3 regions of the Shewanella sp. DNRA4 genome follow, and region 3 is predicted to be linked to each of the others. Evidence: predicted binding sites of a transcription regulator. Region 3 holds the regulator's gene; each other region holds the start of a gene.
The links. Region 3 encodes LexA, which represses DNA repair genes until DNA is damaged. Its sites were predicted from a motif close to TACTGTATNNNNATACAGTA; they were not measured.
Positions count from the first base shown of each region.

Region 1: the regulator LexA is predicted to act here: its motif matches at 2,718-2,737, upstream of recG (ATP-dependent DNA helicase RecG).
Region 2: the regulator LexA is predicted to act here: its motif matches at 2,638-2,657, upstream of recA (recombinase RecA).

Region 1 covers NZ_JABAIP010000013.1:49,799-55,202, reverse strand. The annotation lists gene HG547_RS14880 (DUF3014 domain-containing protein) at 1-450, opposite strand, end outside; gene recG (ATP-dependent DNA helicase RecG) at 626-2,701, opposite strand; gene HG547_RS14870 (ABC transporter substrate-binding protein) at 3,057-4,115, shown strand; gene HG547_RS14865 (GGDEF domain-containing protein) at 4,129-5,404, shown strand, end outside.
Region 2 covers NZ_JABAIP010000011.1:56,162-61,565, reverse strand. The annotation lists gene mutS (DNA mismatch repair protein MutS) at 1-2,382, opposite strand, end outside; gene recA (recombinase RecA) at 2,765-3,838, shown strand; gene HG547_RS13195 (regulatory protein RecX) at 3,913-4,323, shown strand; gene alaS (alanine--tRNA ligase) at 4,867-5,404, shown strand, end outside.
Region 3 covers NZ_JABAIP010000004.1:114,090-119,493, forward strand. The annotation lists gene mtr (tryptophan permease) at 1-32, opposite strand, end outside; gene plsB (glycerol-3-phosphate 1-O-acyltransferase PlsB) at 32-2,455, opposite strand; gene lexA (transcriptional repressor LexA) at 2,741-3,361, shown strand; gene HG547_RS05690 (SulA-like leucine-rich domain-containing protein) at 3,358-3,870, shown strand; gene coxB (cytochrome c oxidase subunit II) at 4,276-5,404, shown strand, end outside.

The DNA of each region.
Region 1 (5,404 bases), on a different contig from region 3:
CTGCGCCAAATTATCCACGAAGACTACAAACTGACGGATCAAATCTTGTGTGACTAAGGATGAACCTACGACATTATTACTGATAAGTGCCAGTGCTTTTTGATGCACAAAAGCATCACTCTCAGGCAAGTTTGGCACCGTTTCTACGGGCGCTTGAGGCTCAACGGTGGTGGTTGAGTCAGTTTCTGTCGAGGTCGTTTGTGGTGTTACGTTTTCCACTGGAGTGGTTTCAGGCTCAGGGTTTGTTTCCAGAGTAAGCGGTTCTGACGATGGCGGCTCTGGTAGTACTATCGGTGCATTAGGAATGAGTTTGGGTGAGTCATCTTTACTATAGTAGTAATAACCTGCCGCAGAGAGCAGGATGACGAGCACAATCGCAATCAATGCAAAGCGATTACTGCTAGACGAGGTCTCTTGAGGTGTAATTCTATCATCTTGATTAACTTGCATTTTACATCCTTCGCTTCAGTGTCAAGGTAATGTGGTGAATATCATGCAGCTAACATTAAAGTGCAAGTGCCGCCTTTTAGGTTGCAAGTCCATTTTGCAAGTTTACACGCGCTTGTCCATAGCGGTTAGCTGAACAGGTTGAATTTATTTTACCTTGAAGGGGTTAGCTTAAGGTTTACGCTTGAACATATTGTTGCCTATGCCCAAGCCAACGATGAATAATGGCATCAACCGCATCGGGTGCTTGCGACATCACATGATTCGCAAGCTTTTGGATATGTGGTATAAGCGCTTGATCTCTAACTAAATCAGCTATCTTAAGTTCGGCTAGCCCAGTCTGTTTAGTGCCTAACACTTCACCGGGACCACGGATCTCTAAGTCTTTCTGTGCGATAACAAAACCATCATTACTCTGCCGCAGGACATTCAACCGCTGACTTGCGGTTTGACTCAGTGGCGCCTTGTAGAGTAACACACAATGACTGGCTACGGCACCGCGCCCTACTCGTCCTCGCAGTTGATGCAACTGGGCAAGTCCCAATCGTTCGGGGTTTTCGATTATCATCAGGCTAGAGTTAGGGACATCGACGCCGACCTCAATTACTGTGGTTGCCACCAATAAGTTGATGGTTCCCGCTTTAAAGTCAGTCATAATTTGTTGCTTTTCAGCACTTTTCATCCTGCCGTGTACTAAACCTATGGTCAGCTCCGGCAGCGATAGTCGTAATTCTTCGGCAGTATCTTCGGCGGCCTGGCACTCGAGGACTTCGGATTCTTCAATCAAGGTACAGACCCAATAGGCTTGGCGCTTGTCCGTGATCACGCTGTTGCGGACGCGCTCGAGTACTTCATTACGGCGCGAATCGGGTATGGCGACTGTGGTGACGGGTGTGCGCCCAGGGGGTAACTCATCGATAATCGAGGTGTCTAAATCGGCGTAGGCTGTCATGGCTAACGTCCGTGGGATCGGGGTTGCCGTCATAATCAACTGATGGGGATGAAACCCTTGATTGATACCTTTTTCCCTGAGTCCCATCCGCTGGTGGACACCAAATCGGTGCTGCTCGTCGATGATGATCAAGGCGAGCCTGTGGAAGATAACCTGCTGCTGAAAAATGGCGTGGGTGCCGATCACCATTTGTGCGGCGCCAGATTCAATATCCGCTAAGGATTGCGCCCGAGCTTTACCTTTAAGCTTACCCGCAAGCCAACCGACTTTTAATCCAAGAGGTTCAAACCACGCGGCAAAGTTAGCTGCATGCTGCTCGGCGAGTAATTCGGTGGGCGCCATCATAGCCACTTGATAGCCGTTTTCAATCGCTTGAAGGGCGGCGAGGGCGGCGACTAAGGTTTTGCCTGAGCCGACATCCCCTTGCACTAAGCGCATCATGGGGTGCGGTTGTGCTAAATCTTTACCTATTTCGGCAACGACACGTTGCTGCGCGCCTGTGGGTTTAAAGGGCAGTGAGGCGAGAAAAGGGTTTAGTAATTGCCCTGTGGCATGCATGGTCACGGCGGCGTCGAGGTTACTGCGTTGCCTAAGGCGCAGCATGCTCAGGTTGTGGGCGAGTAATTCTTCCTGCACCAGTCGCTGCTGCGCGGGGTGTTGACCAAGTTCTAAATCAAATTGTGAAATCCCCGCATGGGGGCGATGCAGGGTTTGCAGCGCCTGTTTTAGGCTCATGTTGTTTGGCTGCAAATGGGCGGGTAATAACTCGGTCAAGCCGCCATCTTCTAATAATTCAAGCGCCTGTTCGGTGAGCTTAATCCAACTCGCCTGTTTTAAGCCCTCGGTGGTGGGATAAATCGGCGTAAGTGTATCGCTTAGGTGAATATCCTCACCCGGATAGACGATTTTATATTCGGGGTGCACGATTTCCGCTTGATGACTTCCGCGACGAATTTCGCCATAGGCACGGATCATTAATCCATTTTGCATCGCATTGCGCTGCGCCATTGAAAAGTTAAAAAAGCGCAGGCTCATGCTGCCAGTATCGTCACGCACATTGCAGACGAGCATGCGTTTACGGCCTTGAAGGATTTGAGTCGACTGGATTTCGGCCTCAATGGTGCCGTAATTTCCGGGCATGAGTGCGGCGATGGGATAGATTTGCGTGCGGTCTTCGTAGCGCAGGGGCAAGTGAAACAGCAGATCTTGTACTGTTGTGATGCCGAGTTTGGCGAGTTTTTCCGCGACTCTTTTGGCGACGCCCTTGAGTTCGGTGATCGGAACAAGATCCAATTGCTGCAAGTCGTTAGCACTCAATCACTGTGAATTTATACATATACTAACAGAGAATAAACGTAAGGCAATCTTGAGGGATTGACTGTGGTTAAGTGCGCTATGTAAAGAGGCTGAATGAGCAATATTGGAATTAAAAATGGCCTCTTATCTTATGCGTCGAGTTATCTTATTAATATTAAATGAATATTCTATAATTTCGAGCTTAAAACAGGAGCAAAAATTAATATTCTTTATTATAAAGTACACTTTTTGTTATTTTGTGGTTTAATCGAAGTGTTGGTTGCCATTGAGTTGTTTTGGTAATTATGCGGTAACAAGGTTGTGAATCGATAATAATAAAGTGACCTCTGTGATGGATCACATGCGGGGAAACACGGTCGAGGAGTACTCGCCTTTGCATCTATTATGTTTACGTTGTTTATGGATAGGCATACTGTGTTTTGCTTTGCCTGCGTGGGCTAAATTGGATGTGGTTTTTTTTAATCCAGGCGCGGTTACGGATAGCTTTTGGGGTGATGTCGATAAATTAATGCAGGTGGCTTCATCAAAGCTTGATATTAATTTGCAAATCATACATTCAGATCGCAATCACTTTAAAATGATTGCTCAATTAGAAACGTTATTAAAATCTCAGCCATCACTTCCTACTCATATTATTTTAGTGAATGAGAAGCAGTCTGCGATAAAAATGTTGCAGATGCTTTATCAATATCCCATATATGTTCAATTGATTTTAAATGATATTTCTGTCGCCGAGCGAGAACACTTATTGGCAGATCCACATTGGCAAACTTATTTATTACCAGCGATTATCCCAGATAACTATGCTATTGGTGCTGATACCGCTAAAAATTTGCTAAGTCGTTTAGAAAATAAAAAGGCTAAGGTTTTATTAATCTCGGGCGATAAATCTACGCCCGCATCAGTGTTAAGAACTCAAGGCGCTAATGATTATTTCTTTATGCAACCCAATGTTATTGTTACTCAAACAGTATATGGTCAATGGCGTGAAGATATTGCTTATGATCAAACATTAACCTTGCTCAGCCGTTATCCGGATTTAACCTTAATCTGGACGGCGAACGATAAAATGGCTATCGGAGTGGTAAAAGCACTCCGTGAAAAGGGCCTTGAACCTGGACGTGATGTACTGGTCAGTTCGATTAATACTTCCCCTGAGATTTTGTCGCTCTGCCAAGAACGTAAAGTGAGTGCTCTTGGAGGTGGGCATTTTTTAGCGGGTGCTTTAGGGTTAATTCAGCTCAAACAATACCAAGAGACCCAACGTTATTCCTCCTATAAGGATATAGAACTCTTTAGGGTACTTAATCCCGATTCAGCTTTTTATCAGAAGTTAGTTGCAAGGGATTGGGCTGGGATTTTTAAGACACAAATAGTGGATAAGTTATCACAACAGTAATTAATAGGTATTCATGAAGCATCGTAATCATTCCATCAGTCATAGAATGACGCTCACTATTATTGGGGTGAGCTCATTTTTTGCTGTCCTGACCATGCTGGTGCAGTTAGTGTGGAATTATCAAGAAAGCATTGATAATACAACTGCCGATATTCGTGAATATTCCGAATCGATCTTACCCACTATTGCTAAGTCACTTTGGGATGTGGACCATGGTCTGTTATCTGATTTGCTTTCAGGCTTGCGCATGATGCCGATGGTGTCGAGTGTCAATTTAGAGAGTATCGATGGCGTAGCCATGCAGTTGGGCAAGGCGATTCACGCTAAGGATTCCCGACAAACTCTGTTTCGTTACCCAATTATGTATCAGGAACAACAGATTGGTATGCTGACTGTCGGGCTGGATACGGACAAACTCTATTACGAATTATGGCAACAATTGATCATTATTGTCTTAGGCAATGGGCTTAAAACCTTACTGATGATTTATCTTATCCTTACGCTGGTGCGTTTATTGGTGACCAGTCGTTTATCGGAATTGGAGCGGTTTGCTAACCAGATAAATCTGAATGCATTACCTAAGTTAACCGTACCCGATAGTGTGGTGAGAAATCCTGATGAAATTGGTCATGTTGCTCAATCGCTTCAGGCTATGTATCAAAGAATTCGTAACGATCTTGCGGTTAATAAACGCCAAAAGCGTGCATTGCAGCAACAGCAAAGTCAGTTAGCACGTTTAGTTGATGAGCGGACTCAAGCGCTCAATTGGCAGTCCCAAGCTAGCCAACTGTTAGCTGAAATATCATTGCAATTTTTAACAGTGGAGACCCTTAACTTAGACAACAACCTTACTGAGGTTTGCCGTAAAATCGGGCGATTATTTGATGTCGAAAGGGTAAGCCTAATAGAGTTTAACCAACGACAGGTAAACTACCGTTGCGTTTGGTCTAGTGAACCTAATGTATCTGAAATTATTAGCATTTCTGCGGATGTTGTTACTTTGCTGGCACAAAAATTTGAGCAGGAATCGACATTAGTTATCGAGAATGTCGACTCATTGAAGCAAACATCGCCTGAAGAATACGGGTTACTTCGAGGTATTGGTATTTGCTCTATTGCCGCATTTGCCATGAAAAATGCCGATGAAATTGTCGGGCTATTATCGCTATCAATGGTTTCTCGGCCACTAAATTGGACTAAACAAAAAAAAGTGATGTTGACTCAGTTTTCCGCAGCGCTGAACGAGTTATTGCTGCGTGAAGAAAAAGAGCGACAGATGCTTAACTTAC
Region 2 (5,404 bases), on a different contig from region 3:
TTTTGCCGCCTTAATCACCCGAGCTGGTACCCCTGCAAGGGCCGCAACTTGTAAACCGTAACTCTTACTGGCCGCACCTTCTTGCACCGCGTGCATAAAGGCGATGGTATCTTCGTGCTCAATCGCATCGAGGTGCACGTTATAGACCCCAGCCATGAGTTCCGGTAATTGTGTCAACTCGAAATAATGGGTCGCAAACAGCGTCATTGCGCCGACTTGCTGTGCTAAATACTCAGCCGCAGACCAGGCTAATGACAGGCCATCGTAGGTTGATGTGCCGCGACCAATTTCATCCATCAAGACTAAACTCTGCGCAGTGGCATTATGGAGAATATTGGCCGTTTCAGTCATTTCCACCATAAAGGTTGAACGGCCTGAGGCGAGATCGTCTGAGGCACCAATACGGGTAAAAATTCGATCGATAGGACCAATAATGGCGCGATCAGCTGGCACAAAGCTGCCAATGTGTGCCATTAGTGTGATCAGTGCAACTTGACGCATATAGGTCGATTTACCGCCCATGTTTGGACCTGTAACAATCAACATCCGGCGTTGATTGTGCAGAGTGACAGGGTTGGCGATAAAAGGCGTTTGACTCACACGCTCAACCACAGGGTGACGACCCGCCTCAATTTTTACTCCGATTTCGCTGCTCAGTTCTGGGCAGGTATAGCCTAAGGTTTCGGCACGTTCGGCAAAGTTACTGAGCACATCGAGTTCGGCGGCTGCTCTAGCAAAGGCTTGTAGCTCATGCAACTTGGGGAGGATTAAATCAAACAATTCGTCCCACAGTTGTTTTTCAAGTGCGAGGGCCTTACCTTGGCTCGACAGCACTTTTTCTTCATATTCCTTAAGCTCGGGCGTGATATAACGCTCCATATTCTTAAGGGTTTGACGGCGTTGGTAATTTAATGGCACTTGCTGTGATTGCAGACGGCTGACTTCAATGTAGTAACCATGGACTCGGTTGTAGCCTACCTTCAGCGTAGCAATGCCAGTGCGTTCTTTTTCCCGCGCTTCGAGTTGTACTAGATAATCGCTGGCACCTTCACTTAAGCCACGCCATTCGTCTAATTCGGCATTGTAGCCTTCACGGATTACGCCGCCATCACGGATAAGCATGGGCGGGTTATCGACAATAGCGCGCTCAAGCAGTTGTTGCTCTTCTGGAAACTCGCCTAAGAGTTGGCCTAGTTTCACTGTATGGGGGGCACTTAACTGTCCTAATGATTGCTGCAATTGAGGCAATAGGTTTAATGCTTGGCGTAGTCGGGCAAAATCCCGTGGACGAGCGGTACGAAGCGCCAGTCTTGCCATGATACGTTCGATATCACCTAGGGCTTTAAGCTGCTCATGCAATGACTCATGGGCCGCGGTCGCGAGCAACTCATTGACCGCAGTTTGGCGAGCAAAAATCTGTGCATGGTCCCTCAACGGCTGATGGATCCAGCGTTGTAACATACGGCTGCCCATGGCTGTGGCAGTATTGTCGAGCACGGCTGCTAGGGTGTTATCCCGACCACCACTCAAATTTTGTGTCAGCTCGAGGTTGCGGCGCGTTGCCGCATCCAAGACAATCGTATCGGTTTGATTAAAACGGGTAATAGCATTGATATGGGGCAAGGCGGTGCGCTGGGTGTCTTTTACGTACTGCATCAAGCAGCCTGCCGCTTGCAGCGATAGGCGAGCATCGGTTATGCCGAAACCGTGTAAATCCTTAGTGCCAAACTGGGCCAACAGCAGTTTGATACTGGTATCGTAATCAAATTCCCACTCAGGGCGGCGACGTTTGCCTTTAAAATGATGCAATAACTCAAGTGCACCAAAATCTTCGCTATAAAGAATTTCGACCGGATTCGTACGTTGCAATTCGGCTTCGAGGGACTCCTTCGTTTCTAATTCGGCAATCACGAAACGGCCAGAAGACACATCAAGAGTCGCATAGCCAAAGCCCACTTTGCCTTGATAAACCGCGGCCAACAGATTGTCTTGCCGCTCCTGCAATAGCGCTTCATCGGTTAAGGTTCCTGGGGTGACAATGCGTACGACTTTACGCTCAACCGGACCTTTTGAGGTGGCAGGATCGCCAATTTGTTCACAAATCGCAACCGATTGGCCAATTTGAACCAATTTTGCGAGATAGCCTTCAACTGCATGGTAAGGGATACCCGCCATCGGGATCGGGTCGCCACCACTTTTGCCTCGGGCCGTAAGGGAAATGCCCAATAATTCAGAGGCTCGTTTGGCGTCATCATAGAAGAGTTCATAGAAGTCACCCATACGATAAAACAGCAGCATGTCGTGATGCTCTGCTTTCATGGTCAAATATTGACGCATCATCGGGGTATTTTTTTCTAAATCATCGGTATCTATAGGATTCATTAAATCGTTATCGTCCGCTATGCCGGCCCTGAAATAGGGAATAAAGTCATACAGTAATGGGAGATAAAATCAGTTGATTTACACTATTACTGTCTAAAATCAATTGGCGCCAATCTTAGCAACAATTTACAGAAAATTGATCCTCAAAGCGTGGATATTCACTGATATCTTGATAAATCTGCAGTATGGGTGGGTAAAAGCTTGTCTAAACGGGAAAATTTTCAGGTATAAAAATAATTCATTCACAGGTATTGATACTGTATGATTGTACAGTATACTAGTCAGCAGATTACGACAAAGAGCCTCGCTTTTTGATCACCCGCTTTATTAAATTGAATATCACTTTTGACAGTACTGATGCTGTCTAGATGAGGGAACAGGAATGAAGGTCGATCCAAACAAAGAGAAAGCACTTGCTGCGGTATTGAGCCAAATTGAGAAGCAATTTGGTAAAGGCTCCATCATGAAGCTGGGCGAAGACCGCTCTATGGATGTTGAGACCATTTCTACTGGTTCTCTTTCCCTTGACGTTGCCCTCGGTGCGGGCGGCCTACCAATGGGCCGTATTGTTGAGATTTATGGCCCTGAATCATCAGGTAAGACAACTCTGACATTAGAAGTGATTGCAGCTGCTCAGCGCGAAGGTAAAACCTGTGCCTTTATCGATGCTGAGCACGCTCTCGATCCTATCTACGCGAAAAAGTTAGGCGTAGATATTGATAACTTATTGTGTTCACAACCCGATACCGGTGAACAAGCTCTTGAGATCTGTGATGCGTTAACCCGTTCTGGCGCGGTAGATGTGATCATCGTTGACTCGGTCGCGGCATTAACACCCAAGGCAGAAATTGAGGGCGAAATCGGTGACTCACATATGGGCTTAGCGGCGCGTATGATGAGCCAAGCGATGCGTAAGTTAGCGGGTAACCTCAAGCAATCGAATACACTGTTAATCTTCATCAACCAAATTCGTATGAAGATTGGTGTGATGTTTGGTAACCCAGAAACCACAACGGGTGGTAATGCTCTGAAATTCTATGCTTCTGTTCGTTTAGATATTCGCCGTACTGGTGCTATCAAAGAAGGCGATGAAGTGGTTGGTAACGAGACTCGTGTCAAAGTGGTTAAAAACAAAGTGGCTGCACCATTTAAGCAAGCTGAGTTTCAAATCCTTTACGGTCAAGGTATCAACCGTACTGGCGAGTTAGTCGATTTAGGGGTAGCCCATAAACTGATTGAGAAAGCTGGTGCTTGGTATAGCTACAAGGGCGATAAAATTGGTCAAGGCCGTGCCAATGCGGGTAAATATTTGACTGAAAACCCAGCCATTGCCGCTGAAATCGATAAGACATTGCGTGAGTTATTATTGAGTAACCCAAGTGCACTGGCATCATCAGCATCCGATGATGATAATATCGAGGGGAATATTGATTTAGAAACAGGCGAAGTATTCTGAGCCAGTCTGCCCGTCAAATTGCGGTCGCGCTGTTAGCGCGCCGCGATTATTCCCGCCAAGAAATCCGCACAAAACTGCTCGAAAAAGGCTTTGAGGTCGCTGATATCGATCCTGTGCTTGATGATTGTGAAGCGTCAGGATTTATCAATGATAAGCGCTATGCCGAGCTTCTCGTTCGAAGCCACATTGCCCGTGGTCATGGACCAATACGCATTCGTCAAGCTATTGCTCAAAAGGGGCTGACTAAAGATTGTATCGAAGCTGCCTTATCTGCAAATGAGCATGATTGGTTTGAGTTGGCAAAAGCGAAAGCCATCAAAAAGTATACGGTCCCTAAAGTGCTTGAAGTAAAAGGCTCACTATCCCGCGAGCAAATTGCAAAAGAAAAAGCCAAACGAGTACGGTTTTTACTGAGCCAAGGCTTTAATTACGAACAAGTCACCTATGCCTTAGATTATGATCCTTTGGAAGATAATGATGACTAGGGCGTGTTGACGTGTCAGGGTTATTTTTGCAGCAGTTTGGCTGGCTTTTCTGCCGCGTTATCGTCCGTTTATGTAGAATAACTACACTGCACTGACTTTGCCTTGCATAAAAGCCAGCCAAATGCTGCCTGAAGTGTTCGTCTGGCAAGCCTTTGCTCTTTGTCACTAGTCATTTGAGTAGAATAACTACACATCATTCCTCGTTTCGCGAGCACGAACTTGCCAGAACTAACAAAATTTAATCTCGAAACGTCAACACCCCCTAATGTAATCATATAAACTTGCCCTGGTCAGTTTGTGCTTATCATTCTTAACTCAGTTCATCTCCCTCGCAGAATTAGTCCTTTTTCACCACTTTCACCTTGGGTTGTTGTGATAAGCCCTGTATTAGATGAAAACTCATCGAAAATATTAGACTCCGAAGCGCGATATCGCTATTCAAGGCTGGTCGTCTTTCTTCAGTCTGCTTATAATGCTGGGCAAATAGAAATACGGCTACCTTATGGTGTAGCTGGTCATGCTTACCCAATTCAGGACGATTTCATGTATCAAACGACAGCAGCGCTTAGAAGTGCTTTCCTCGAATTTTTCCGCAGCAATGGTCACCAAGTTGTGGACAGTAGTTCTCTTGTACCAGGCAATGATCCCACGCTTTTATTCACCAACGCCGGTATGAACCAGTTCAAGGACGTGTTTCTTGGCATGGACAAACGTAGCTATACACGTGCGACCACTGCCCAACGCTGCGTCCGTGCGGGTGGTAAACACAACGATTTAGATAACGTTGGTTACACCGCGCGTCACCATACTTTCTTCGAAATGCTGGGTAATTTCAGCTTTGGTGATTACTTCAAAGAAGATGCGATTCGTTTTGGTTGGACCTTCCTGACTGAAGTATTGAAGCTACCAAAGGAGCGTCTGTGTGTAACTGTTTATCAAACAGATGATGAAGCCTTTGAAATTTGGAATAAAAAGATTGGTGTTGCTGCTGAAAACATCATTCGCATCGGCGATAACAAGGGCGCGCCATACGCTTCAGATAACTTCTGGCAAATGGGCGATACTGGTCCTTGTGGCCCTT
Region 3 (5,404 bases):
TTATTCTTCGCCGCATTCATATGGTTAGCCATTAAGCGATATGCTCCGCGGTCACGCTGGCGACAATCGTCTGCCTTACAGAGGCTCTGAGTAAGCTATTAGCTTGATCGCGAATGCGCTCAACATCAGATTTATCTTCCTTACCAGAGAAATAACCCAACTCTTTTAGCTTAACACTCAAGGTGTTATAGAGTTTCTTATCGTAAAATTCTGGTGCGGTAATTCCATGCAGCGCCCCTAAACGTTGGGCAAGCAGATGGCTTTCAGACTCGAGATCCGAACGCTCCATCTTAGGTCTGTGGGCCAGCAGATTGAAGATAATGGCATAGCGTTGCAAGGTCTCACTAACGCTGCCAGCCAACAATAACATTTGGCTGGTGTGCTCGGTCACAACCGACAACATATCGCTTTCCTGCACTAGACCTTGCTCAATAAACAGCTCGAGCACTTGATTCACGTAGCTTGGGAGATCTTTGATCCCCATAAACAACTCCGCCTTCAATAACGGATAAAAGTCGTTCACTATCCCAAGGATTTGCGCTCTTGAAATCTGTTTATTATTGATTAAACAGCTGGCAATTAATGACGGAATAATAAATAAGTGAATGATATTATTACGATAGTATGTCATTGACGTCGCTTGTTTTTCATCAATTGACACTATCTCACCCAAAGGATCGGCGTTGATGGAGAACTTGTTCAGCTCTAATCCTTGTTGTACTAAGTGCTTACCATCACCTTCGGCAACCGACGTAAACGACGTGTAAGGCACACGCTTAAGCAGGGTCAGGTATAAATCTAACTGACGCTCGAGCAAACAACGCTCTAAGGCATTTTGCTCCGACGCCAACAACACTAAACTGGTCAAGGTAATAGAGCTGGCGGCAGCGGCGTCGTTAATCCGCGTCATCACCCGATTTGCTAACACGTTCACCGCTGGGGTTAACCAAGTCGGTTTTTGCTCAGGATCATCAGCCACTTCACTGCGCCAGTTTGGTGCCGTTTCATTCAAGAAGTTCTGCAATGTAATCGGCTCACCAAAGTTGACATAACCTTGGCCAAAATTACCTAATTTACGAATAGCACCAAAGACTTGCCATACAGATTCTTTCTGTTTTTTCTTACCGCTTAGCTCTTTGTGATAGGTCGCCACTTCCATCACGTGATCGTAGCCTAAATACACAGGCACTAAGGTGACTGGGCGTTCGATACCACGCAGCACACTGTTGATCGTCATAGCGATCATGCCCGTTTTAGGCGCCAATAGACGACCGGTACGAGAACGGCCACCTTCAGAGAAATACTCAACCGAATATCCCTTAGCAAACAGCTGATCGAGGTACTCACGGAACACGGCCGTATAAAGTTTGTTGCCGTTAAAACTACGGCGAATAAAGAAAGCCCCGCCACGGCGGAACAGCGGCCCCGCAGGCCAGAAGTTTAGGTTGATACCCGCAGCAATATGCGGTGGCACCATACCTTGGTAATACAGAATGTAAGATAACAGCAGGTAATCCATATGGCTGCGATGGCAGGGCACATACACAATCTCATGACCATCGTGGTGTAACTGCCGAATATGCTCGGCACCTTTGATGTTAATACCGCTGTAGAGCTTGTTCCATAACCACGTTAAAAAGCGCTCAGCAATACGTACGAGACTATCGGAATAATTCGCCGCAATTTCATCAAGATATTCAATTGCCGTTTCACGCGCTTGGGTTTCAGAAATCTTCTTGCTCGCGGCTTCTTCCTGAATCGCCTTACGTAAGGATTCAGATTTCAGCAAGGAATGGAATAACGCCTGACGATTAGGCAACACAGGCCCCGTCATCACCTTACGTTGGCGACGGAAATGCACTCTCGCTACTCGAGCCAATTTATGGGCAATGCCCATATCGGTACCATGTTCGTCGGCCATGTAACGCAGCGATACCGCATTAGAAAATTGCACAAAGTTGTGACGGCCCAAAAATAGGATCATCAAGCACTTACGTAACCAAGTAGGATTCTCGCGCTCAAGCACTGCCGCCTTCATGGTGTCGTCTTCTTTACCCGGAGTACGACCCCAATACAGACTCACAGGCACCAGCTGTATATCTAACTCTGGCTTTTCCTTATGGACGGCCAACAAACGCATAAAACATTCGAGGAATGGCTCATTGCTGGCGCGTTCACCAAATAAGGGCTTACGACCTTCAAGGCATACCACCCGTGGCGCCACAACGCCATTCACCACCAGCGGCTCGTAAGGGCTTGGCAAACCAAGTTTCGTGGTGATCTCGCTTAACGCAGCAATATCACTCAGGGATTCTGTTTTCATTACATAAGCAAGCGGTCTGGAGGCATCCAGATTCAGATCGGCAAAGGGATCCTGTGGCACAACAATAGTGTGCACTAAGTGCTTTTGGATCCAACGTAATGATTTCAACCAAAGAGAGTCTTGTTTAGGCATTATTCTTATGCAATGTAAGTACGTTCATTAGCCCCATAGAATACCAGATTATAGAGAATATACCCAAACAACCTAAAGATGCAGGATTCAGCTGCTGATTTTAATGACTTAGTAACGCACTTTAGGCAACGCCATTTATTGCTACCGTGCAAGTGGCATTCACCCCATAGATGACGATTACGGTTATTTGCAGATCTAGCTGACCAAGTTAAAAGTGGTTAATACTTGCACTACCAATAATACTGTATATACTAACAGTAACTGTATAGAAAAACAGGAAAGACCATGAGACCGTTGACGCCACGCCAAGCCGAAATTTTAGAGCTGATTAAACGTAATATTGCCGAGACTGGCATGCCACCCACTCGGGCCGAAATTGCCACCCGTTTGGGTTTTAAAAGTGCAAATGCCGCAGAAGAACACCTTAAGGCATTGGCGAAAAAAGGCTGCATCGAGATCATGCCTGGTACTTCCCGCGGGATCCGTCTCCCTGTAGAGGAAGAAGATAACCGCGAAACAGGCTTGCCACTTATCGGCCAAGTGGCAGCGGGTGAACCTATTCTCGCCCAAGAGCATGTCGAACAGTATTACCAAGTCGACCCCAGCATGTTCCACCCTGCTGCCGATTTCCTGCTGCGCGTAAAAGGCGACAGTATGAAGAATATCGGCATCCTTGAGGGTGACCTGCTTGCCGTTCATAAAGTACAACAAGCGCGCAATGGACAAGTTGTTGTTGCTCGCGTTGATGATGATGTAACCGTAAAACGCTTTGAAAAAAAAGGTAATTTAGTCTACCTACATGCCGAGAATGAAGACTATTCACCGATTAAAGTCGATTTGAGTTTCCAAAGTCTAACAATTGAAGGGCTCGCCGTAGGGGTGATCCGCAATGGAGATTGGCTATGAACAAACTATTAGGTAATGCCCCGCGTCACCCCGGTTTATGGCTCGATACGGTTCGAGATACAGAGACCGACTGGCAGCATACATCAATAGTCACTATGCCAACTCAGAGCCAAGGGCGCCAAGAGCTGACACAGCTGAGCAAACAACTTGCCCAACTGAGCCAACAGGGAAGATGGATAGTGCTCATCAACCCACCTAGTATTGGCTACAAGCAGCTATTAGCAAACGCAGGTGTGCGTATGGATCGCGTACTATTGGTTCACGCAAAAGATGAGGTCGAAACCCTTTGGGCGATGGAAAAAGCCTTAACCAGTGGCACATCTAGCGCAGTGATTACTTGGATTAACGCCCTAGATACTCGCGATAATCGTCGCCTACAAATTGTAGCAAAGAGCGCACGTGCAATGGGTATCGTGCTTGAAGGTTCAACGAATGACCAACCTTCTAGCACCAATCTCACCCAATCGACTAAATTTACTCAACCCGCATTTTTCAGCTCTGTTCATTAAAAATTTTTCATACCGTATTTAGCCTTGAAAGCCGCCTCACCTGTGAATGTGAGGCTTTTTTTTGGCAATTTTTCAGACAATTAGAAAAAGAAGTGATCTTGATCAATTTTTAAACAGCAAGTATGTTTGATTTAGGCGCACATGATATATGGCCTGTTTAGGCAGAAATATCGCGTTATTTTCGAATATCGCTCGCCCACAAAAATTGAGAATAATGGGTTTATTCAGCAGTATGTGCCAGTGTGGCTAATACCAGCAGTAACAATACTTGATCATAAGTAAGCCGCCAACGCACGTTGAAGTCAGAAACACTTTTTTGGGAACTGAAGAGTTTGCATAGAGTTGAGACTTACTGTGTTGCTCTTCTTTGTAGTTGCTATTTGCAATTAGCAGAGGAGAAGTCTTGTGAAGCAATGGTTGTATTGTTTACTCGTGGTGCTATTCGCCCCACCGTTGGCCGCAGCAGACATGCGGTTCAATATGACGCCTGGCGTAACAGAAATCAGTGGCAAGGTATACCACCTGCACATGACGATTCTGTATATCTGCTGCGCGATAGGCTTAGTGGTTTTTGGCGTGATGATTTATGCCATGATCAACCACAGAAAATCCAAGGGCGCGGTCGCGTCACACTTCCATGAGAGTACAAAAGTTGAAATCGCTTGGACGATAATTCCCTTTATCATTCTGATCTTAATGGCGATTCCGGCAACTAAAACTCTGATTGCCATGGAAGACCCCAGCAATGCCGATCTCACGGTAAAAGTCACAGGATCGCAATGGAAGTGGCATTACAGCTATTTCGATCAAGATATTGAGTTTTACAGTATCCTCGCCACACCAAGACCTCAAATCGAAGGTAGTGAGGCCAAGGGAGAGCACTACTTACTTGAGGTCGATAAGCCCCTTGTCCTGCCTGTAAATAGAAAAATCCGCTTTCTGATGACTTCTGAAGATGTTATCCATTCATGGTGGGTACCAGATTTTGCAGTGAAAAAAGATGCTAACCCAGGGTTTATCAACGAGGCGTGGACCCGTATCGATAAACCCGGCATTTACCGTGGCCAATGTGCCGAGCTTTGCGGTAAAGATCATGGATTTATGCCGATAGTGGTTCAGGCACTGCCCGAAGCCGAGTTCGATGCTTGGGTTGCAGAACAAAAACAAGCTGCCAATGCCGCAGCGCAAGCCGCACAAGCCGCCTTATCGCAAACACTGAGTAAAGAAGAGCTGATGACTCAGGGTGAGCAAGTTTACCTTGGTCACTGCGCAGCCTGCCATCAACCTAATGGCGAAGGTCTCAAAGGCGTATTCCCTCATCTCAAAGGCAGCCCCATAGCTACTGGGCCGCTGAGCGGTCATCTTGAAATCGTGCTCAATGGTAAAACGGGTACGGCCATGCAAGCCTTCAGTAAACAATTATCGCCCCAAGAAATTGCCGCCGTGATTACCTATGAGCGTAATGCGTGGGGCAATAACACGGGGGATGCGGTGCAAGCCAAAGACGTTGATGCCCATAAATCCGGTGGCACCA